Regions from separate parts of the Caballeronia sp. LZ029 genome, predicted to be linked through region 1. Evidence: predicted binding sites of a transcription regulator. Region 1 holds the regulator's gene; each other region holds the start of a gene.

Region 1 (7,705 bases):
CAACAAACATATCGTGCTGATCGACACGATCGGCATGAGCCAGCGCGACCGCATGGTTTCCGACCAGATCGCGATGCTGTGCGGCGCGGGCCATCCGGTGCAGCGCATCCTGCTGCTCAACGCGACGAGCCACGGCGACACGCTCAACGAAGTCGTGCAGGCATACAAGAGCGCGGCGGATCAGCCGCCGCTCGCGGGCTGCATCCTGACCAAGCTCGACGAAGCGACGAATCTCGGCGGCGTGCTCGATACGGTCATCCGCTACAAGCTGCCGGTGCATTACGTGTCGACCGGCCAGAAGGTGCCGGAGAACCTGTACGTCGCGACCAAGCGTTTTCTCATCAAGAGCGCATTCTGCATTCCCCGCGACGGCTCGCCGTTCGTGCCGCAGGACGAAGAAGTGCCGGCGCTGCTCTCCGCGCTGTCCGCGCGCGCCACGACCGAACTGCATGGGGTGCACTTTGGATAAGTTCGTGCTCGACCAGGCGGAAGGTCTGCGACGGCTGCTCACGCGTGCCGGTTCGCGCGTGGTGGCGGTTGCGGGCGGGCCGGCGGGCATCGGGTGCACGTCGGCGGTGGTGAATCTCGGCGCGGCGCTGTCCGTGCACGGCAAGGATGTGCTCGTGATCGACGAGCATCAGGACGCGGGATCGGTGAGCCGCATGCTGGGTTTGTCCGATGCAGGCGCGCTCGCCGCGGTGATGTCCGGCCGCCGCGCGCTCGCCGATGTCGTCGAGCGCACGCCGTTCGGCTTCTCGCAGATCGCCGCACCGCGCGACGAGCGCATCAGCCATGACGCCGCGCAGTGCCGCGCATTGCTCGATGGTCCGGCCGACATCGTTCTGATCGATGCGCAACTGGACCGTCACGGCGCGCTGTCGACGCTCGCGGCTCAGGCGCATGACTTTCTCATCGTGACGCGGGTAGCCGCGTCGGCGATCACCGAGGCGTATGCGTGCATGAAGCGGCTGCATTACGCCCATGCGATCGGCCAGTTCCGCGTGCTTATCAATCACGTGCAGAACCCGGCTGACGCGGCGGTCGCGTTCGACAACCTGTCGGGCGTCGCGAGCCGGTATCTGGCCGTGTCGCTCGTGCAGGCAGGGTATGTGTCCGAGGATGCGCGCGTCGCTCGGGCAAAGGAACTCTCACGCTGCGCAGTCGAAGCGTTCCCGGCCACGGCCGCGGCCCGCGACTACCGCGCGATCGCGGCGGAGCTCCTCCACTGGCCGATGCGTCCCGCGCCGTACATGCGCGCGGCGAACGGCCAGCCAGACGCGCGAATTCCGGTTGGCGACTCTGAACAGGGCGGGCGGGAGGCGGCGCATCGTGTGGCCGCGCTTCACGACTTTGCAATGAGCAGCACGGCGTCGATGTGATCAAGATAGGTGACCATGATGTATAACGCCCAAGGCAAACTCTCACAGTCGGACGTCCTGACGAAATATGCGCCGCTCGTTCGTCGGCTGGGGCTTCAGCTCGTCGCCAAGATGCCGGCGAGCGTCGATCTCGACGATCTCATCCAGGCCGGCATGATCGGTCTGCTGGACGCGGCGAGCCGCTACAAGGAAGATCAAGGCGCGCAATTCGAAACCTACGCGAGCCAGCGCATTCGCGGCGCGATGCTCGACGAGCTGCGCGCCAACGACTGGCTGCCGCGCAGCATGCGCAAGACGTCGCGCGAAGTGGAATCGGCGGTGCATAAGGTCGAGCAGAACCTCGGCCGCTCCGCGAGCGAGACGGAGATCGCCGAGCACATGAAGATGCCGCTCGACGAATATCAGTCGATGCTCCAGGATCTGCACGGCAGCCAATTGATCTACTACGAAGACTTCGACCGTTCCGCCGACGACGAGCCGTTCCTCGACCGCTATTGCGTCGATCGCTCGGACCCGCTTTCGGCGCTGCTCGACGACAGCCTGCGCGGCGCGCTGATCGAAGCGATCGACAAGCTGCCCGAGCGCGAGAAGCTGCTGATGAGCCTCTACTACGAACGCGGCCTGAACCTGCGCGAAATCGGCGCAGTGATGGAAGTGAGCGAGTCGCGCGTGTGCCAGTTGCACAGCCAGGCGGTCGCGCGTCTGCGCACGAAGCTGCGCGAGCAGGCGTGGACGAGCGTCGAGGCCTGATTCAGCTCGTTTCGAAGTCGCGCGTTTCGGCGAAGACCGTTTTCCCTTCGCCGAGACTTTTCGCGCGATACATCGCACGATCGGCGGCACGCAGCACGGCGGTGATGCCGGATTGCTGCGCGCTCGTCGCGCTGGAAAGCAGACACGCGCCGATGCTCGCCGATACCGACACCGGCCGCTCCTGCACCGATGTCATCGCGCCGAGAATCGAGTGAATGCTGTCGGCCACCGACAGCACCGCCGCGCGGTCGCGCACCTGATGCGCAAGCACGACGAACTCGTCGCCGCCCAGACGCGCGATGGTGTCGGACTTGCGCATGCGCTTCGCGAGCGATTGCGCGAAGGCCTGCAGCAGCATGTCGCCGACGGCGTGACCGTAGGTATCGTTCACTTCCTTGAAGCCGTCGAGATCGATGAGAAGGAGCGCGGTGGCATCGTCGCCATCGGTTTCGCGCGCGGTCATCGCACGATCGACGATCCGTTCGAGCGCGTATCGGTTGGACAGGCCCGTGAGCGGATCGGTCGATGCCTGACGCGCGAGATCGCGATTCGCATTGCCGAGGCGATCGACGAGCACGCTCAAATACACCGATGCGCCCAGCACGCTCAATCCCAGCCCGATCGCGGCGGGAAGATTGGCGCGCCACCACGGCTGCCAGACGCCGAGCGCCATCACGACGACGAGCGCCGTCGCGCATGACACCGCGAGCGTGCGCTTGCCGTAACGGCATCCCGAGCCGATCAGAAACCAGAACATCACCCAGATGAGCGGCAGCGCGATTGCGCCGCCCGCCGCGAGCGCGAGCCCGAGCAGGGTTTGATCGGCGATGGTCGTGACAGTGAGACGCTTCTCCGACGGCGTGCTCATGCGGTTGACGATCAGCAGCGTGGCCGCACCGTAAGACACGTAGAGCGCGATGAGACGCGCGACCGCCAGTGCATCGTAGGAAGGGCGGAGCCACGCGAAGATGCCGTAGGCCAGAAGAACCGCCGCTCCCATCCAGACCCGCAGCGTGGCCTGCTCGCGTTCGGGATTCCGGTGCTCGGACCATGCGAAGGCATAAGGCCGGCGTGCCGGTTGATGCGCCTGCTCCATACTGAACCCCTGGATGGTGATTTCTTTCTTTTATCTTGCTGTCTTTACTGCGGCCCCGTCGCGTGGCATCGGCTGAATGGAGTGGTATCGAATTGCGCCGAGCGAGCGATCCGCTATTTTGCAACGTTTTGCGAAGACGCTGTGTTTCGTGTAATAACGGCTTTCGCACTTCTATTTCCGATTCACCGTGATGCGCGACGAATCCATTTCTCTGGCCGGCGAATGGCTGCCGGTCTGCAATAGCGAAGACGTTCCCGAAGGCGGCGCGCGCGGCTTTGTCGTCGCCGATGAGCGCATCGTCGTGTGGCGCGACAGTATCGGCGCGGCGCATGTGTGGCGCGATTACTGTCCGCATCGCGGCGCGCAGTTGTCGCTCGGGCATGTGATGCGCGATCAGATCGTGTGCCCGTATCACGGCTGGCGTTACGACATCGAAGGGCAGTGCTTGCGGATTCCATCGAATCCGTCTTTGCGTCCTCCGAAACGTGCCTGCGCGACGACGTTCGTCAGCGAGGAGAAGTACGGCGTCGTGTGGATGTGCTTCGGCGAGCCGGCTGACGCGCTCGACTTCTTTCCCGAAGCCGCGATTCCCGGTGGCCGGCGCATCAATCTCGCGCCGCAGACGGTGAGGTCATCGGCGCCGCGCGTCGTCGAAAATTTTCTCGATATGGCGCACTTTTCGTTCGTGCATGTGGGGATTCTGGGCGAGGACGCGCATACGGAAGTGCCGGATTACGAAGTCGTGCAGACTTCCGATGGCGGGCTGGAGGCGCGGCAGTGTCGATACTGGCAACCCGCGGGGATTCCGGGACAGGGCGGCGGCGCGATGATCGATTATGTGTATCGCGTGAAGCGGCCGTTGATCGCGAGTCTCACGAAGATGGCGTCGGGTGGGCAGGGTGCGCTGCATATCCTGCTGGCGGCGTCGCCGGTGACGCAGACGGAGACGCGCGCGTGGCTCGTGTCGATTCACGAGGACGAGACGACGCATTCGGATCAGGCGCTTTACGACTTCAATATGGAAATACTGATGCAGGATACGCCGATCGTCGAGTCGCAATGGCCCCGGCGTCTGCCGCTCGATCTCGATGCGGAGTTGCATCAGCGGTGTGATCGGATGGCGGTGGCTTACCGCAGATGGCTGGCGGGGATGGGGTTTGGGTGGGGGACGTGCGCGGGCGAAGATGTCGAGCGATAGACGACGGCACGCCTGTGCCAAGCCGAAGGTCGTTTCGCGTAATATGCCGTATGAATCGCCAGTCAGTGGATCGGGTTTGTCAACATGAAGCAAGACTTTCGTACCGCACGCGCACAGGAAGATGGTCGTCAGATTCCTGCGCTGGATGGCCTGCGCGGACTCGCGGCGCTATGGGTCTTTCTTTCGCACGTCCGCATTCTGACTGGAATGACGCCCGTGCCGACCCTGCTGGCCTATGGCGAACTCGCGGTCGATCTTTTCATGTTCGTTTCCGGCTTTCTGATGGCGTTCCATTACCTAGAACGCCGTGAGCAGGAACCGTGGAACGCGGGCCGAACATGGCTGCGGTTCTGGTGTCGCCGCTTCTTTCGGATCACGCCGGCGTATTACGTGCTGCTGCTGATCTCGTTGCTCACGGGCGCTTATCTGGGCGATGCGCGCAATGCCGTCGCGCATGTCTGGCCGGAAACGGCCACGGCTGCATCGCGCTATCTGGATCACGGCGTGTGGAACGTCGTGACGCACGTTACCTACACCTTCGGGCTGATTCCACGATACGCGTTCAATACGCCGTTGCCGGACTGGTCGATCGGGCTCGAAATGCAGTTCTATGCGGTCTTTCCGCTGCTCATGCTGTTGATCGCGAGATACGGCGCCTTGCTTGTGATCGCGACGCTCGCCGTCGCCATGTTCGGCGTTCAGATCATTGCACCGGGCTTCTTTTCCTCATTTCCGATGCCGGCCTTCCTGCCGATGAAGCTTTATATGTTCATGACCGGCATGGCCGCTGCACTGACGCGCGGTACGCCTCGGGCAAGCGTCGGCTTTCTGCTGGCGGCGAGTCTACCCGCGATCGAGTTTGCGCTGCATCCCGTCGCTGTCTCGGCAGCGCGCATCGCGATGGTCGCGGTGCTCTTTATCCTTTTTTCCGCGGAATCCATGCGGTTCGGGGCGCTTGCGCTGCCCGTCGTGCGAATCTTGCGGCGCGCACTGGGCATCCGCTTCGGCAAGGTGATGGGCGATCTTGCCTACAGCTTTTACCTCATTCACTTGCTGGTGCTTCTGCCGGTCGCTGGATTTCTGACAAAGTTCGAGAGATATTTGAACGCTCCCGGTGCCGTTCGATTCATCGCAGTCGCCTTGATCGTGGGGACGATCACATTCGGGCTGTCATGGCTGCTACATCGGGCCGTCGAGCAGCCTGGCATCGCGCTGGGCAAACGCCTGCTTAAACGGCGTATCGTGATGACCGGGCGCGAAGGCGCGATCTCGTTTCGTCGCTAGCGAGGGCGGAGAAACGGGGGCTCGGTGAAGTCGTAGTGGTGCTTTCATGGCGCGCCCGGCTGGGATCGAACCAGCAACCCCTGCCTTCGGAGGGCAGTACTCTATCCATTGAGCTACGGGCGCATCGGGGAGAGGCCTTGCGTGAGGGAAGCGCCAAAAGACAAACGGCTGCTGCAAGGCCCAACGAATCCGAGAGAATACCTGTTTTCCGTGACTTCGTCCATCGCACGGGGCTGGGCGCATCGCGCGAAGCATCACACGATTCGGGTAAACGCCCGCACCGCCGCCACAGCCACCTCGCGCCGACAGTTAAGCGTTCCGTCTATAATCGACCGTGCCTTTCCCCAGGCGCGCCCAAGCGCAATGCGGTAGCTGTCACGCTGTCACTGAACCGACTCACACCAAAAAACGGGAGACGAGACAAGCATGAGCGAAGCACCCCACGGAGCCCCGATCAAGACGCCCGGCCAACTCATCGCCGCGATCATCGCGGGATTCGGCATCCCGGTCGCCATCATCATCCTGCTCGCGGTTTATGTGAACAACTCGACGCGTACCGGCGCGGGCACGGACATCGAGCAGTCGGTGAACGAGCGCATCGCGCCCGCCGCGCAGGTCGATATCCGCGACGCCAACGCGCCGCGCGTCTACAAGACCGGCGAGGACGTATTCAAAGCCGTGTGCTCCGCCTGTCACGCAGCGGGCACCGCCGGCGCACCCAAGTTCGGCGATGCCGGCGCGTGGGCACCGCGCATGGGTGAAGGCTACGACACGCTCCTGCACAACGCGCTCAACGGCAAGGGCGCGATGCCCGCGCGCGGCGGCACCAGCCCCGACGATTACAGCGACTTCGAAATTGCGCGCGCGGTCGTCTATATGGCCAACGGCAGCGGCGGCAAACTGGCGGAACCGGCGCAACCTGCGTCGGGTGCGGCGGCGAGCGCGGGCGCATCGGGTGCGGCAGCGGCATCGGGCGCAGCGGCTCCGGCAGGCGCGAGCGCGAATGAGAACGCACAGGCGGCGGCAGCCGTCGCGGCGCTGGCATCGGTGCCGCAGGCTGCGGCGCCGGCGGCGGGCGGCCAAAGCGCGGACGCGGCTCAAGCCGGCAAGGCGCTCTACGAGCAAGTCTGCCAGGCATGTCACGCGGCCGGCGTGCTCAACGCGCCGAAGTTCGGCGACAAGGCCGCCTGGGCGCCGCGCCTGAAGGAGCCGATGGACACCGTCTACAACTACGCATTGCACGGCAAAGGCGCGATGCCGCCGAAGGGCGGATCGAATGCGCCGGATGCGGATGTGAAGGCCGCCGTCGATTACATGGTGAACGCGGCGAAGTAACGTTCACGCGTGCAATGAAAGAACCCTGCGTCGGTTCAAGTGGCGCAGGGTTTTTCATTTTGAAGCGCGAAGAAAGCGAAAGCGTCAGGTCTTCTGCAACATCGCCTTGAGCATCGCCATTCGATCTTTCGGCGACAGCGGTTTTTCCTCGGGCGTCGGCGGCGGTGCATCGTCGAGCAGCATCTCGGGTATGAAGCGCGACGGCTCGCACACCACCGTCTCCCGCGCGCGTTTTCTCTTCTTGCACCAGTTCAGATGCAGACTGCGCTGCGCCCGCGTGATCGCGACATACATCAGCCGGCGTTCTTCCTCGATGCGCGAATCGTCGACGGGCGCGTCATCATCCGAGCTGCCGCGATGCGGCATGATCCCTTCTTCGACGCCCACCAGAAACACGTGCGGATACTCCAGTCCCTTCGACGCATGCACCGTCGAGAGCCGCACCGCGTCCGGATCTTCTTCCTTGCCTTCGAGCATGGACATCAGCGCGACGGTCTGGATCAGGCCGAGCAGGTTCTTGCCTTCGTCGGCGAAACCGTCGGCGGTGTCGTAGCCTGTCTGCTCCGCGCCCGGCGCGGCTTCCGGCTTCGTGCCCTTGCGCTTCAACCATTCGAGAAACTCGAGCACGTTCTGCCACTTCGACTGCGCCTGCCGCTCGTCGTA
Region 2 (7,705 bases), 2.8 Mb from region 1:
CGCGAGAAACGTGTCGATCATGTCGCGGCGCAGGACGAGCTCGTTGTTGCGCGCCCGGTCCAGCAGCGATTCGAGGATGTGCGTCGTCTCGGTGAGCGCGGTGAAGCCGAACGTGGCCGCGCCGCCCTTGATCGAGTGCGCCGCGCGGAAGATCGCCGCGAGGTCTTCCGGGTCCGGATTCGCGATGTCCAGAACGAGCAGCAGTTGCTCCATCTGCGCGAGCAGTTCATCCGCTTCGTCGAAGAAGGTTTGATAGAACTGGGTAATGTCGAGTGTCATGCTTGAGTCACCGTCGGCGCGTGCGTGCGCGGGTTGTCTTTTGCTTTCGCTTCAGTGCTGCGTGTCTTCCGAGAGCGCGGCGACCAGTTCGGTCAGCAGGTCCGGATCGAGGGGCTTCTCGATCCAGCCCGTCGCGCCCGCCGAGCGCGCCGCGTCCTTGAAAGGCTCGCCGCCTTCGGTCGTGAGGACCAGGATCGGCGTCGCCCGATAGGCGTGGTTCGCGCGCAGCGCCACGATCAGATCGAGTCCGCTTCTGCCCGGCATGTGCTGGTCGGTCAGAACCAGGTCGAAGCGCTCCGCGAGCGCCCACTCCAGCCCTTCGTCGCCGTCCGACGCGACGGTCACTTCGTAACCCGCCGTCGCCAGCGTCGCCGAGAGGATTTGCCGCATCGCGGCTGAATCGTCGATTGCCAGAATGTTCTTGATCATGTTTGTCTCTTGCCGTGATGACGGTCGAAACGTGCCGAGTCTTGAGCGTCTTTTTCGGGGAATTTGCTCAATGCGCGGCGCGCGGTGCCGCGACGCCGGGGATGAGCTGGCCGAGCGCCGTCGCCGGCGCGCCTTGCGCGTCCGTGCCGTTGTCGAGCGTCGCGCCCGGCGAGCCGTCGTCGCGCAGCATCGACATTTCCGTCTTGCGATTGAGCACGATGACGCTGATGCGCCGGTTCTCCGGATCGAGCGGATCCTTCTTGTTCAGGTTCTGCGTCGAAGCGAGCCCGAGCACGCGCATCACCTTCGCTTCGTCCATGCCGCCCGCGACCAGCTCGCGCCGCGACGCGTTCGCGCGGTCCGCCGACAGCTCCCAGTTGCTGTAGCCCTTCTCGCCGCCCGCGTACTTCACGGCGTCGGTGTGTCCTTGCACGACGATGCGGTTCGGCACGTCGTTGAGTGTCTTGCCGATCTCGCGCAGGATGTCGCGCATGTAGGGCTGCACGGCGTTGCTGGAGAGCGCGAACATCGGGCGCTTCTGCGTATCGACGATCTCGATGCGCAAGCCCTGCTCCGTCGATTCGATGCGGATCTGCTGCTTGAACTGGCGCAGCGTCGGATTGGCCTCGATCGCGGCCATGAGCTTCACCTGAAGATCGTGCAGGCGCACCTGCTCGCGCCGTTCGAGCTCGCCTTGCGCGGCCTTGAGCAATTCTTCGTCGTTGTTGGACGAGGCGCGCTGCGCGAGTTGCGTGCTGCCGTCGGACCTGCGCGCCGAACCCGGTTCGTTGCTGGAAATATCGCGGCCGCCGCCGGTGAGGATGCTGTTGTCCATGCCGACGGACTTGCCGCCGACCATCGCAGCCTTGAGCGGCATGTTGAAGTACTCGGCGATGCCGCGCCGCTGCACCGGCGACGTCGACGAAAGCAGCCACATCAGCAGGAAGAACGCCATCATCGCGGTCATGAAGTCCGCGTAGGCGAGCTTCCACGCGCCGCCGTGATGCCCCTTCTTGCCGGCGACGATGCGCTTGATGAAGATGGGCCGTTCGCTGTCGTTGCTCATCGCTGTGCTCCGGTCACTTCGACTTGACCCGGCGCACGTGTTCTTCCAGTTCGGAGAACGACGGACGTTCCGTCGAGAACAGCACCTTGCGGCCGAACTCCACCGCGATCGCGGGCGCGTAGCCGTTCAGGCTCGCGAGAATGGTCACCTTGATGCACTGGAACATCTTGGTCTGCTCCGCGACGCGCTGTTCCGCGACATTCGCGAGCGGCCCGATGAAACCGTAGGAAAGGAGAATGCCGAGGAAGGTGCCGACGAGCGCCTGCGCGATCATCTCGCCGAGAATCGCGGGCGGCTGATCGGCGGAGGCCATCGTGTGCACGACGCCCATCACGGCCGCGACGATGCCGAACGCGGGCATCGCGTCGCCGACCTTGGTCAGCGCGTGCGCGGGCGCTTCGCCCTCGACGTGATGCGTCTCGATTTCCTCGTCCATGAGGCTTTCGATTTCGAACGCGTTCATGTTGCCGCTGACCATGAGGCGCAGATAATCCGTCAGAAATTCGACGATATGGTGATCGTCGAGAATCTTGGGGTACTGGCTGAAGACCGGGCTCTTCGCCGGATCTTCGATATCCGCTTCGAGCGCGAGCGTGCCTTCCTTGCGCGCTTTCGCGAGCAGCACGTAGAGCAGGCCCATCAGCTCCATGTACATGCTCTTGTCGTACTTCGCGCCCTTGAAGAGCGTCGGCAGAACCTGAATGGTCGCCTTGATGGTCTTGACGTTGTTGCCGAGGATGAACGCGCCGACGCCCGCGCCCGCGATCATCAGAATCTCGACCGGCTGCATGAGCGCGCCAAGGTGGCCGCCTTCGAGCGCGTAACCGCCGAAAACGGACAGCAATGTCACGAGCGATCCAACGAAAATCAGCACAGTCGAGTCCTCACGTTTTGATGCGGTAAGACCGCCGTTAAGTGGTTTACGGCACTCGACTGAAAAACTTTGGGGGCAAATCCAATGGGACGGCAAACGGTAAACCCCGCGTGGCAGCAGGGCCGTGCCGGAAGTGCGGCGTCAGGCCGCGATGCCTGGTGCGCGCGCCGTCGCGCCGGACGATGCAATCGCCTTGCGTGTCTTGCCCGCGCGCGACGGCGGCTGGCACAGGCCGCAGACATAGCCCGCGCGCAGTTCGTACGCGTGCGCGACGAAGCGTCCGCCGCAGCGCGTGCAGGCATTGGTCTGCAGCATCCCGGATTCGAAGTAGCGCACGAGTGTCCACGCGCGCGTGAGCGAGAGGACGGGCTCGTCGCCGTGCATCTCGAGATGTTCGAGGTACAGACGGTAGCTTTTGACGATCGTCTGAATCGTCGACTTCACATCGCCGTGCGTATCGACGAAGCGATATATCGCGTGAAACAGCGACGAGTGAATGTTCGGCTGCCAGGTCATGAACCAGTCGGTCGAGAACGGCAGCATGCCCTTCGGCGGCGACGCGCCCTTCAGCTCCTTGTAGAGCTTGATGAGACGGTCGCGTGAAAGGCTCGTTTCCGCTTCGAGCAACTGCAGCCGCGCACCCAGCTCGATCAGTTCAATAGCCAGGGTGATTTCGCGGACTTCCGCGACCACGCTTTTTGTCGCCATCGGGCTGTCGCGCGCGGCTCAGCCGATCTGCTCGACGGGACCGTCGGCCAGCAGGATCGCCGCGTGGGCGTGCGCGAGCGCCGCGCTCTTGTCCTTGTCGGCGAGCGACGAGAGGAGCGTGTGGTCGTCGAAACGGAAGCGGCACAGCAAATGGCTCGACGACGCCACTTTCACCGCCTGCGCGAGCGTCAGCGAAGTCAGCACCTGCGCGACCTGCGCGGAAAGCCCGAGGCGGTACATCGCCGAAACGCGGTCTTCCTGAAGGAGCCGCTGTGCGAGGAGCAAGTACGACAGATTCACCTCGCGGATTTCCGCGAGCGTATTCGTATTGCTGATCGTCATTTTTTTCCCCGAATCGATACTTGGCTGGTCAGGCCCGGCGGGTGAACGTTTGCTCGAATTCGCAAAGGACAGGCGAATGCGGCCCCGCGCGCGTTGTCTGGTCTCGATTCGATTGTCGCCGATGCCCGCGGCCGCGCCTGTCGGACAAACCTTCCGACGCAACGACGGAGTTTCGCGAAGATTCGTGTAGGAATATTTCTTACACGCCCACGCCCTTCGCTTGCCGATCGGCAGACATAAGTTATCGGCAATTATTCGTCTGACTTAATGCCGGTGTTTCGGCGTTTCGTTGTGGGCCGCGTCAGACCGTCAATAGCTACAATGTTCGGCCCGCAGGACCGCAAATTGCTTATAAGAACCCCGCGGCGTGTTCCACGCTTCAAATCCGTCTACATCATCTTTTTTGGTGCAATTTCTGACTTCGTAACAGCACATGTTTCGCGCTGTAACAACGATAAGCGATTGAAAAATGACGTGAAATGCCGCTCTCGATCCCGATAATGGGCAGTAAGGGATAACCCGGTCGCGATGTTTTTCATCTCCGGGCCGATCTCGGGCGGCGTCTACACCACACGCGGCCCGCCCGAATGGCATGTGTTGAGCGCTCGACCGGAGCGTGACTGCAATGCCTCACCTACATGGAGAGTCACGTTATGCGAATCGCACAAATTGCACCGTTGCACGAAGCAGTTCCTCCGAAGTTTTACGGCGGCACTGAACGCGTCGTGTCTTATCTGACCGATGCGCTCGTCGAGCTCGGCCACGATGTAACCTTGTTCGCAAGCGGCGATTCGCAAACCAAGGCGACGCTCGACGCGGTGTGGCCGCGTGCGTTGCGTCTCGACCCGACCGTGCGCGACGCGCTCGCGCCGCACATGCTGCTGCTCGAAACCGTCCGCCAGCGCGCGCACGAGTTCGACGTGCTGCACTTCCACCTCGACTACATGCCGTTCCCGCTGTTCACGCAGATGGATACGCCGTTCGTGACGACGCTGCACGGCCGTCTCGATCTGCCGGAACTGCAGCCGATCTTCAACACGTTCACGAAGGCGAACGTCATTTCGATCTCGGACAATCAGCGTGGCCCGCTGCCGCAGGCGAACTGGCTGAACACCGTTTATCACGGTCTGCCGAACGAACTGCTGACGCCGCAGCCGCACAAGAAGCCGGAATATCTCGCGTTCCTGGGCCGCATTTGCCCGGAAAAGCGTGCCGATCTCGCCATCAAGATCGCGGCGCAAAGCGGTCTGCCGCTGAAGATCGCCGCGAAGGTGGACAAGGTCGACCAGGAATACTTCAAGTCGACGATCGAGCCGCTGCTGTCGCAGGCGCATGTCGAGTTCATCGGCGAGATCAACGAGGCGCAGAAGCCGGAATTCCTGTCGGGCGCGAAGGCACTGCTTTTCCCGATCGACTGGAACGAGCCGTTCGGCCTGGTGATGATCGAGGCGATGGCCTGCGGCACGCCGGTGATCGCGTTCAATCGCGGCTCGGTGCCGGAAGTGATCGATCACGGCGTGACGGGCTTCATCTGCGAGGATGTGCAGGGCGCAGTCGGCGCGCTGCAACGACTCGATGAACTCTCGCGCACGGAAATTCGCGCGCAGTTCGAACGCCGCTTCAGCGCGCACACGATGGCGCAGAACTACGTCGAGAGCTATACCGCGCTGCTCCAGGCCGCGAAGCGCCCGGTGCTGCGTCAAGTCGCGGCGGGGTAATAGTCAACCGCTCGCCTGACTTTCAGGTCGCATCGAATACCGCCCGCTTGCCGGGCGGTATTTTTTTGCGCACACCGTTCGAGCGCTCCGCGCGTTTTTACACACCCTATAAGGAACAATCCGAAGTTTCGTTTCGATGCCCGTGAATTGAGAGCCGATCCACCATTTTTGACAGTTCGCCAAAGACTCCGCGCTTAAACTCCGCTCCGCAAGCGCAACACGCGTTCTTGTTTTAAATCAATGGCTTTTCAATTTTTCACGAAGGCAGAATCATGCATTTGTCGAAGCGTCTCGGCGCTGAAGTTTTCGGTACTTTCTGGCTCGTGCTGGGCGGCTGCGGAAGCGCCGTGCTCGCCGCGGCCTTTCCTCAACTCGGCATCGGATTCGCTGGCGTTGCGCTGGCGTTCGGCCTCACGGTGCTGACGATGGCCTATGCCATCGGACACGTTTCCGGCTGCCACCTGAATCCGGCTGTGAGCATCGGTCTCGCGACGGCTGGCCGCTTCCCGGTGCGCGATCTCGTGCCGTACATCGTCGCGCAGGTGATCGGCGCGACGCTCGGCGCATGGGTCATCTACCTGATCGCGACGGGCAACCCGAGCTTCGACTTCACGTCGAGCGGGTTCGCCGCGAACGGCTTCGGCGAGCACTCGCCGGGTCATTTCTCGATGGTGGCGGCGCTCGTCTGCGAAGTCGCGATGACGTTCTTTTTCCTGTTCGTGATCCTCGGCGCCACCGACGACCGCGCGCCGAAAGGCTTCGCGCCGCTCGCGATCGGCCTGTGTCTGACGCTCATCCACCTGATCTCGATTCCGGTCACCAATACGTCGGTGAATCCGGCGCGCTCGTCGAGCCAGGCGTTCTTTGTCGGCGGCTGGGCGCTCGATCAACTGTGGATGTTCTGGATCGCGCCGATCGTCGGTGCGATTCTCGCCGGTCTGCTGTATCCGGCTCTGACGCGCCAGAAGTAAGCGTCGGCGGCAAAATAAAAAACGGGCGCTACATGCGCCCGTTTTTGTTTTCACGCTACGCCGCGCATTCGAATGATTAAAAGCGCGCGACAAATGTAATGCAGAATTACGCAGCATGCTTATGAATTGTTGCGATCCCAATTTTTTGTACACAGAGCAAAACGCGGAAGGGCCGTCCGACAAGGCTTCCGGCGATGTCACCCGTCCGGCTTCCCTTTCCGCCGTCCTTACGCCGCCCTTGCACACCGTAACAAGTCCTCGAAGCATGTAAGACGGCGGACGCTTACATTGAACTCATGCGACACACGTCGCTTTAAAGGAGAAAGACAATGAAGCGCATCGTCACCCAAATGCTCGTCGCGACCGGCCTTGCAATCGGTGCTGTCGGAGCGGCTCAGGCTCACAGCGATCTGCACATCGGCGTTTCGCTCGGCGCGCCGGCTTATGTGGCGCCGGCTCCGGTGTACGTGCGTCCTGCGGCGCCGGCGTATCGCGCGCCGTACTATCGCCATGAGGAACCGCGCTGGCACGGTGGCTACGGCCACGATTACGGCCGCTATAACCGCGCGGGCTGGAACCACGGCGGCTACGGCAACAACTGGGGCCATCGCGGATAAGCGAAAACGGGCTGCCGGCAAACCCGGCGGCCCGCCGCGCCCGATGCTCAGTCGGGCGTCTGTCCCGGCGACGCCAGTTCGTCGCGAATGCCGAACAGCTTGCGCAACTGATGCGCGACGCCCGCTTCGAAGTTGTTTCCGACGCGCGGCACGTCCGGCAGACGCTTGATGAGGTCCGGGTTGGCGTTGTTCATCATGAACGGATGCCCGGCGGTTTCGAGCAGATCGATATCGTTCATGTTGTCGCCGAACGCGACGCACTGCGCGGTATCGACATCGAGCCGCTCCAGCACGAAGCGCAGCGCGCGCCCTTTCGATACGTCCGACGTCATCACTTCCAGGCAATCCGGCAGCGAATACGTGACGTAGAGCGAGTCGCCGAATTCACGTTCCAGATTCGCGGCGGTTTCCTTCAGATCCGCCGGCTCACCGATATACAGCACTTTCGCGATGTTCACGCCGTCATGCTCGCGCAAATCCATTACCTCGTACTTGAAGCCCGAATCCTGGTGGAAAACCAGCAGTTCAGGCGCGTGGCGGTCGATGAGCCAGGCGTCGTCGGCGAACAGATTGACGATCACGCGGCCGTGCGCGCCCGCGAGTTCCGGCTGCACGAGACGGCGAACGGCGGCGGGATCGAGGTCGCGCGAATAGATGCGCTCGTCGCCGGGCGCATGCACGCGCGCGCCGTTCGACGTGAT
Region 3 (7,705 bases), 900 kb from region 1:
CACCTCGCGCCACTTGTAGATCTGCTCGTGGATGTTCACCTTCACCGGGCAGACGTTGGTGCAACTGCCGTTCATCGTCGAGGCGAACGGCAGCGCGCTATAGCGCTTCAGGTCGTGGGTCGGATTGATGATCGCGCCGATCGGCCCGGAATACGTTCCGCCATAGGAAAGGCCGCCGCTGCGCCGGTACACCGGACACGTATTCATGCACGCGCCGCAGCGGATGCATTTGAGGGAATACCAGAAATCGTCCATCGCGAGCCGCTCCGCGCGGCCGTTGTCGACGAGGATATAGTGCATCTCCGTGCCCGGACGCGGCTGGCGAAAGTGCGATGTGTATTGGGTGATCGGCGAACCCAGTGCGCTGCGCGACAGCATGCGCACGAACACGCCGAGATCGGCGATCGTCGGAATGATCTTCTCGATGCCGATCGACGCGATATGCAGCGGCGGCACGTTCGCCGACAAATCCGCGTTGCCCTCGTTCGTGCACACGACGACCGTGCCCGTTTCCGCGACCGCGAAGTTGCAGCCGGTCATGCCCGCCGTCTTCTCGCGCACGAAGTAGGGCCGCGTGTTCATGCGCTGGCTTTCGGCGAGATAGTGAATGTCGCTGTTCTGCGGATCGGTGCCGATGGTCTTGCCGAAAAGCTCGGCCACGTCCGCGCGCAGCTTGTGCACCGCCGGCACGACCATATGGCTCGGGTCCTGATGATCGAGCTGCTGAATACGCTCGCCGAGATCGGTTTCCATCACCGTGATGCCGCGCGGCTCGAGATAGTCGCGCATGTAGCACTCGTCGGTGAGCATCGACTTGCTCTTCACCAGCGAGGTCAAGCCGCGCTCGCTCATCAGTTTGTAGACGAGTTCGTTGTGCTCCTGCGCATCGGCCGCGAAATGCACGACGACGCCATTCTTCTCGGCCTGATCGACGAACTGCGCGATGTAATCGGCGAGATTGGACAGCGTGTGCTCCTTGATCTGCGATGCGAGATTGCGCATCGTCTCCCATTCGGGGATGCCGTGCGCCTGCGCGTCGCGCTTGCTGCGCAAATCCCACAGACGCTTGTCGTGGAACGCGACGTGATCCGGCTTCTGCAGGAACGCGCCCGCCGCCTTCGCGTGATCGATGCGAACGGTCTTGCTCATGCGCGTGCTCCGTTCAGGACCTGCGCGATATGGATGAACTTCGCATCGGCCTTCATGCGCTCGGCGCAGCCTTGCTGATGCATGAGACACGACATGTCGCCCGACACGATGTACTCCGCGCCGGCCCCGACGTGATCGCGCACCTTGTCCTGCCCCATGCGCACGGAGACGGCCTCTTCGGTGACCGAGAACGTGCCGCCGAAGCCGCAGCATTCGTCGGGACGCGCGGGCGTGACGAATTCGATGCCCTTCACGCCTTCGAGCAGCGCGCGGGGCTTCGAAAACGGCGTGCCCGCGACTTCCGAATTCGATGTCTCGCGCAGATGCCGCACCGCGCTGCAACTGTTGTGCAGCCCGACCTTGTGCGGAAACTCGGCCCACGGAAACTCGCGCACCTTCAGCACGTCATGCAGGAATTCGACGAGCTCATACGTATTGCGACGAACCTTCTGCACCGCGCTCGTCTGCTCGATCGCGGTGAAGTGCTCGCGGACATGATGCACACAACTCGCCGACGGCCCGACCACATAGTCGTAGTCGGCGAAATTCCGCGCGAACACGCGCTCGGCGCCGGCGGCGTCCTTGTGCGCGCCGCTATTGGCCATCGGCTGGCCGCAGCACGTCTGGTCCGGCGGATAGTCGACGTCCACGCCGAGCCGCTCGAGCAATTCGAGTGTGGCGATGCCGATCTGCGGATAGAACGCGTCGATGAAACAGGGGACGAACAGGGCAACTTTCATGAGGTCCGATCGTGGGGTTGGACAATCATTTTTGGTAAGCTTGGTCTGACCAAGACTTTAATGAGATGCCTCTTTCGTGTCAAACTCGGACATTCACCAGCTTTCAACCGGCCTATACGTCCAGCGATGAGTTTTCAGCCCGTCCATGCGCATTCGTACTCACGCGTGCGCCTCTCCGATGTCGTGTCCGGTCAGATTCGCGAACTGATCTCGAACGGCACGCTCCTGCCCGGCCAACGCCTGCCCGCCGAGCGCGATCTGGCCGAGCAGTTGAACGTGTCGCGCCCGTCGCTGCGCGAGGCGCTGATCCGGCTGGAATCGGACGGCTTCATACGCGCGGCGGGACGCGGCGGTTTCGTCGTGTCGGATGTGACCGCGCCGCTCGTGTCGCATCCGCTCGCCGCACTGCTCGAACAGCAGCCGAACGCCAGCGCCGACGTGCTCGAACTGCGCCACGGCCTCGAAACGCTATCCACCGCTTACGCCGCCGAGCGCGCCACCGACGCCGATATCGCGCGCATCGCCGCCGCGTTCGACGCGCTCCAGACCGCCGTCGCCGACAAGAGCACGCGCATCGCGGAAAAGGATGCGGCGTTCCATCTCGCGATCGCCGACGCGACGCACAACGTCGCGCTCACGCACGTCATGCATGGCCTCAACGAACTGGTTCGCGAATCGATGCTGACCTCGCATCGTTTAGTCGATTACGACGATGAAGTCGAAGCGAACCTGATGACGCAGCATCGCGCGATCTTCGATGCGATCGTCGCGCGCGATCCCGCGCGGGCGCGCGAGTGCGCGGGCGCGCATCTCGATTACGTGCGCACGCTCTACGCCGACATCGCGGCACGGAAGAAGCGCGTCGCCTGAATCGAATCGCCTTACGAATCTGTAAGCCGCGAGAAAGTCCTGATAGGACAACACCTACACAGATTTCGGACAGGCACGGCTAACGGGCACGCGCCTTCCTCGCGATACTGGAATCGTCAACAACAACACGCGAAGGAGGACGACATGCCTTACCTACTCGGATGGTTGCTCGGCGTGCCGGTGATCGTGCTGGTGATCCTGTATCTGATCTTTCATTGACTGCATGCGAAGCGCGAGATGCATCGAAGAGCCAGGGGCGTCGATACAATACGACGCCCTTTCTCTTTTCCGGAAGACGACGATGAAACCCTCCGCTCTTGCGCTCGCCCGAAACCTGGCCTTGCTCGCCACCCTCCTCGGCGCGGGATTCGCGCACGCGGAGGAAATCGCCAGCGTCAACACCAATTTCCGCTTCACCGGCTCTGATCGCGTGAGCGTCGACGCTTACGACGATCCGCTCGTCCAGGGCGTGACCTGCTACGTGTCGCGCGCGCGCACGGGCGGCGTGAAAGGCACGCTCGGCATCGCCGAAGATCCGACCGAAGCGTCGATCGCCTGCCGTCAGGTCGGGCCGATCAAAATCGCCCAGCCGCTCAAGCAGAAAACCGATGTGTTCTCGGCCGGCATGTCGTTCATCTTCAAGACGCTGCACGTGGTGCGCATCGTCGATGCAAAGCGCAATACGCTCGTCTATCTGACGTACAGCGACCGCGTCGCGACCGGCAGCCCGAAGAACAGCGTGACGGCCGTGCCAGTGCCCGAAGGCACGACCATACCGGTGAAGTGATGCGCAACTGTCCTGTCCGGCGCGTAGCAAAGTTGTAAACTGAGCGATTCCGCCCGCCTCAGACTTTCCCGACGATGAATGCCGACCGTTTCCGCAACGCCGCACGCTACTGGCGCTCGCCGCTCGTGCCTGACGCGGACATGGTCACGGCCGAATACTACGATCACGAATTCTCGCCGCACTGGCACGACGCCTACACGGTGCCCGTCATCGAAGCCGGCGCGGAGTGCTACGACTATCGCGGTGCGCATCACGTGGCCGAAACCGGCTCGGTGCCGGTGATCAATCCCGGCGAGGTGCATACCGGCGCGCGGGCCGTCGATGCGGGCTGGCGCTATCGCGTGTTCTATCTGCCGGTGCCGTTCGTCGAAGGCCTCGCGCGCGATATGTCGGGGCGGCGGGAATCGTCGCCCTGGTTTCCCGATGACATCATCCGCGATCCCGATCTGGCGCGGCGTCTGGTCGTCGCGCATCGGCTGCTGGAAAGCGGCGCCGACCCGCTCGCCGCGGAACTGGCGCTCGTCGATGCCGTGACGACGCTACTCGGCCGCCACGCGCTGGAACACCCGGACATCGCGCCGCTCGCCGCCGACACGCACCGCGTCACGGCGATGAAATCCCGCCTCGCCAACGATCTGCTCGAACCGGTCACGCTTGCCGAACTCGCGCAGACGGTCGGTCTCTCGACCTTCCACGCGGCGCGTCTCTTCACGCGCGAAACGGGTCTCGCGCCGCATGCATGGCGCAACCAGTTGCGTATCGTGCGCGCGTTGCCGGCACTGCGCGCGGGCGCTTCCGTGACCGACGTCGCCGCGGCGAGCGGCTTCACCGACCAGAGTCATTTCACGCGCCATTTCAAGCGCACGTTCGGCGTGCCGCCCGGCCGCTGGCGCTGAGCGCCGCCCAGCCAGGAAAGCGCAAGAACGTACAAGCGTGTGAGCCGGCGTCTTGCGTATCCTCGCTTCCATAGGAGGAAATCTTGAAAGCAATACCCGCTCAACCTTCCGGCGCCGCGTTGCGCGAATTCGCCGCCGGCGCACGCGACACCATTCCGATGATGATCGGCGCCGCGCCCTTCGGCGTGATCTTCGGCACGCTCGTCACCGCAAGTCCGCTCTCGCTCTGGCACGGCCAATTGATGTCGCTCGCCGTGTTCGCGGGCTCCGCGCAGTTCATCGCGGTCGGCCTGATCGCGTCGCATGCGAGCTTCGCCGTCATCTGGGCGACGACGCTCGTCGTCAATCTGCGACACGTGCTCTATTCGGCGACGCTCGCGCCGTATGTCGCGCATCTGCCGCGCCGCTGGCGCTGGGCGCTCGCCGGCCTGCTCACCGACGAAGTCTTCGCCGTCGCCTACGCGCACTATCAGAAGCGCGCGCCGGGCGAGACCGGCCCGCATTACTTTTTCGGCTCCGGCGTCGCGATGTACCTGAACTGGCAGTTGTGGACGCTCGCCGGCCTGTTGTTCGGCGCGGCGTTTCCCGGTCTGAAGTCGCTCGGCCTCGACTTCGCGATGGTCGCGACGTTCATCGCCATCATCGTGCCGCAGCTCGTGGCCGTGCGGTTCGTTGCGGCGGCGCTCGCATCGGGCGTGCTGTCGTTCGCGTGGCAAGGCTGGCCGTACAAGCTCGGGCTGCTCGCGGCGGTGTTCGTGGGCGTCGCGGTCGGCATGGTGCTCACGCTGATGGAAAACCGGCCGCACGAGAAAAGCCGCCTGAAGAACGCCAAGGAGCGCACGCAATGAACTACATCACGTTGATCCTCGGCATGGCGGTGGTCACGTATGTGATCCGCGCCGCCGTGTTCGTGCTGGGCGAGCGCCTGCCCTTTCCGCCGATCGTGCGCACCGCGCTCTCGTTCGTGCCGGTGACGGTGCTCACGGCGATCATCGTGCCGATGGCGGTCTCGCCGCACGGCAACGGCGCCGAAATCACCTGGCGCAATCCGCAGCTCGTGGCGTCGATCGTCGCGATCATCGTTTGCGCGCTCACGAAACGGCCGCTTTTGACGATTGCGGTGTCGCTGACGGTATTTTTCGTCTGGCAGTTCGCCGTGCTGCGCTAAACGTTTCCGTCAATCGGCCGTTAAAAGGCTTTCAAAAAGCATCGAAGAATCCTCAAGTTCCCGGAAATCGCGCCGATATCAGAAACGAATGGACTCCGCCCCGAGAGCGGCGCCAAAGGCATTTCCCGCGCTCCGGACCATCCGGACGCGGAACCGGGAACCAACATGCGTCAAATCACCCTTTCGTTACGCGAAGAGACGATCGCTTCGCTGCATCGCGATTTCGAAGCGTTCATGCGCCTGTCGCTGAAGCTGGATCCGCAATTCGTCACGCCGACGTTCGAGGACTTCCTGCGCGCGAAGCTGCTGGACAACGACACGCCGCTGACCGAGCAGGCGGTGCAGCGCATGCTCACGCACGGCCAGTACGCGTGGGCCAAGCGCGCGCTCGACAAGGAGTTTCCCGATGTCGTCGAAATCCTGATCCGTCAGGCCGCCGAGCACGGATTCGCGTTCGCGATCCGCGCCGACTGGACCGCGGAGGACCTCATCGCGGCATCGCGCGCGTGGGCGACCGCGATCGTCACCGAGGCGAAGGGCGACGTGTCGCAAGTGGACATGCTCGCGTCGCAGATCAAATCGGCTGCGGCGGATATTCGCGAAGTCGAGGAAAAGATGCAGACGCCCGCGTGGCGTCTCGCGGATTCGCTGCGTCAGCGCGTGTACGAAACGAAGATTTCCGTGGAGACGAGCATCGGCTCGACCGCGCGCGAGAAGCTGGGCGAACTGCGCTGCCTGCTGCGGCTCGGCATTTTCTATGGGTCGATCCAGAAGCAGGAGGCGCAACAGGTGCTGGAGTATCTGCGCGCGTTGCGGCCCGAGCTGTTCGTCGAAGAGCCTTACGACGGCTTCACGCGCTTCGCCGCTTGGCTGCGCAGCATCTTTGCACCGTCACAGCGCGCTCCGCGACCGTCACGCGCGCAGCGTTAATCCCACATTCCCTTCAGGCGCGCCGCGATATCGATTTTCGCTTTCGCGGCCGCCGCCAGCCCCGCCGCGGTCGGCGCAGCGGGCGCGATCACCGGCGGCCACGCGGCCGCTTCGAAGTTCTGCATCAGATGCGGCGGGATGAAGCGCGTGCGCTGCGCCCAGACGTGCCGGTCGCCCAGATGCGTCTGGTTGTGCACGTAGAACCGCTGCGGCGTGATGATGTGCAGGTCTTCCTTCGCGCGCGTCATCGCCACATAGAGCAGACGCCGCTCCTCGTCGATTTCCTCGTCGCTGCCCGTGCCCAGATCGGACGGAATGCAGCCGTCCACGCCGTTCAGCACGAACACGTTGCGCCATTCCTGGCCTTTCGCCGAGTGGATGGTCGAGAGGATCAGATAATCCTCGTCGAGCATCGGGACGCCGGATTCGTCGCTCGTCGCGTCAGGCGGATCGAGCGTGAGTTCGGTGAGAAAGCGCTCGCGCGTGGGATACGTCGACGCGATGCTCTCCATCTGCAGCACATCGCCGATGCGGATCGCCGCGTCCTCGTGATTGCGTTCCAGATGCGGCTCGTACCAGCGGCGGATCATTTCGAACTCGGCCGGCCAGCCGGATTCGCGGCCGCACAGTTTCGCCATCAGCCCGACGAAACGCGGCCAGTCTTCGCTGGCTCGCGCGGGAGCCTGAAACCGGGCGATCGCGGCTGGCGCCTGGTCTTGCGCGACGCTATCGAGCAAGCGCCCGGCGATGGCCGGACCGATGCCCGGCAGCAACTGCGCGACCCGGAAACCCGCGACGCGATCGCGCGGATTCTCCGCCCAGCGCAGCACCGCCAGCACGTCTTTCACGTGGACGGAATCGAGAAACTTGAGTCCGCCGAACTTCACGAAGGGAATGTTGCGCCGCGTGAGTTCGATTTCGAGCGTCGCGCTGTGATGCGCGGCGCGGAACAGCACCGCTTGTGCCTTCAACTTCATGCCCGCCTCGCGCGCCTCCAGCACTTTTTCGACGACATAGCGCGCCTGATCGGCTTCATCGGCGACGGAAACGACGCGCGGCTTCTGCGCCGATGCCTTGTCGGTCCACAGGTTCTTCGTGTAGCGCTCCGTCGCGAGCCCGATCACCGCATTCGATGCCTCGAGAATCGGCAGTGTCGAGCGATAGT

Evidence for each region. Region 1 encodes FliA, which starts transcription of late flagellar genes. Its sites were predicted from a motif close to CTAAAGTTTNNNNNNNNNNNGCCGNTA; they were not measured.
Region 2: motA (flagellar motor stator protein MotA) is a predicted target of FliA. The motif match lies at 2,695-2,721, and genes of this name have one in related genera.
Region 3: QCE73_RS10065 (DUF4088 family protein) is a predicted target of FliA. The motif match lies at 5,662-5,688, and genes of this name have one in related genera.

What each region holds. Positions count from the first base shown of each region.
Region 1 covers NZ_JARUXO010000001.1:3,013,398-3,021,102, reverse strand. Annotated here, with positions in the region: gene flhF (flagellar biosynthesis protein FlhF) at 1-469, shown strand, start outside; gene QCE73_RS14250 (flagellar biosynthesis protein FlhG) at 462-1,379, shown strand; gene QCE73_RS14245 (RNA polymerase sigma factor FliA) at 1,395-2,129, shown strand; gene QCE73_RS14240 (GGDEF domain-containing protein) at 2,131-3,225, opposite strand; gene QCE73_RS14235 (aromatic ring-hydroxylating dioxygenase subunit alpha) at 3,416-4,423, shown strand; gene QCE73_RS14230 (acyltransferase) at 4,508-5,707, shown strand; tRNA gene QCE73_RS14225 (tRNA-Arg) at 5,755-5,830, opposite strand; gene QCE73_RS14220 (c-type cytochrome) at 6,134-7,042, shown strand; gene QCE73_RS14215 (UvrD-helicase domain-containing protein) at 7,127-7,705, opposite strand, start outside.
Region 2 covers NZ_JARUXO010000001.1:173,940-181,644, reverse strand. Annotated here, with positions in the region: partial or broken gene QCE73_RS00880 (Hpt domain-containing protein) at 1-279, opposite strand, end outside; gene QCE73_RS00875 (response regulator) at 331-708, opposite strand; gene motB (flagellar motor protein MotB) at 776-1,774, opposite strand; gene motA (flagellar motor stator protein MotA) at 1,788-2,648, opposite strand; gene flhC (flagellar transcriptional regulator FlhC) at 2,790-3,356, opposite strand; gene flhD (flagellar transcriptional regulator FlhD) at 3,375-3,698, opposite strand; gene QCE73_RS00850 (glycosyltransferase family 4 protein) at 4,352-5,416, shown strand; gene aqpZ (aquaporin Z) at 5,689-6,387, shown strand; gene QCE73_RS00840 (hypothetical protein) at 6,717-7,004, shown strand; gene QCE73_RS00835 (Cof-type HAD-IIB family hydrolase) at 7,052-7,705, opposite strand, start outside.
Region 3 covers NZ_JARUXO010000001.1:2,110,591-2,118,295, forward strand. Annotated here, with positions in the region: gene QCE73_RS10030 (lactate utilization protein B) at 1-1,149, opposite strand, end outside; gene QCE73_RS10035 ((Fe-S)-binding protein) at 1,146-1,889, opposite strand; gene QCE73_RS10040 (FCD domain-containing protein) at 2,016-2,759, shown strand; gene QCE73_RS10045 (CreA family protein) at 3,061-3,546, shown strand; gene QCE73_RS10050 (AraC family transcriptional regulator) at 3,621-4,442, shown strand; gene QCE73_RS10055 (AzlC family ABC transporter permease) at 4,601-5,290, shown strand; gene QCE73_RS10060 (AzlD domain-containing protein) at 5,287-5,610, shown strand; gene QCE73_RS10065 (DUF4088 family protein) at 5,776-6,540, shown strand; gene QCE73_RS10070 (ATP-dependent helicase) at 6,537-7,705, opposite strand, start outside.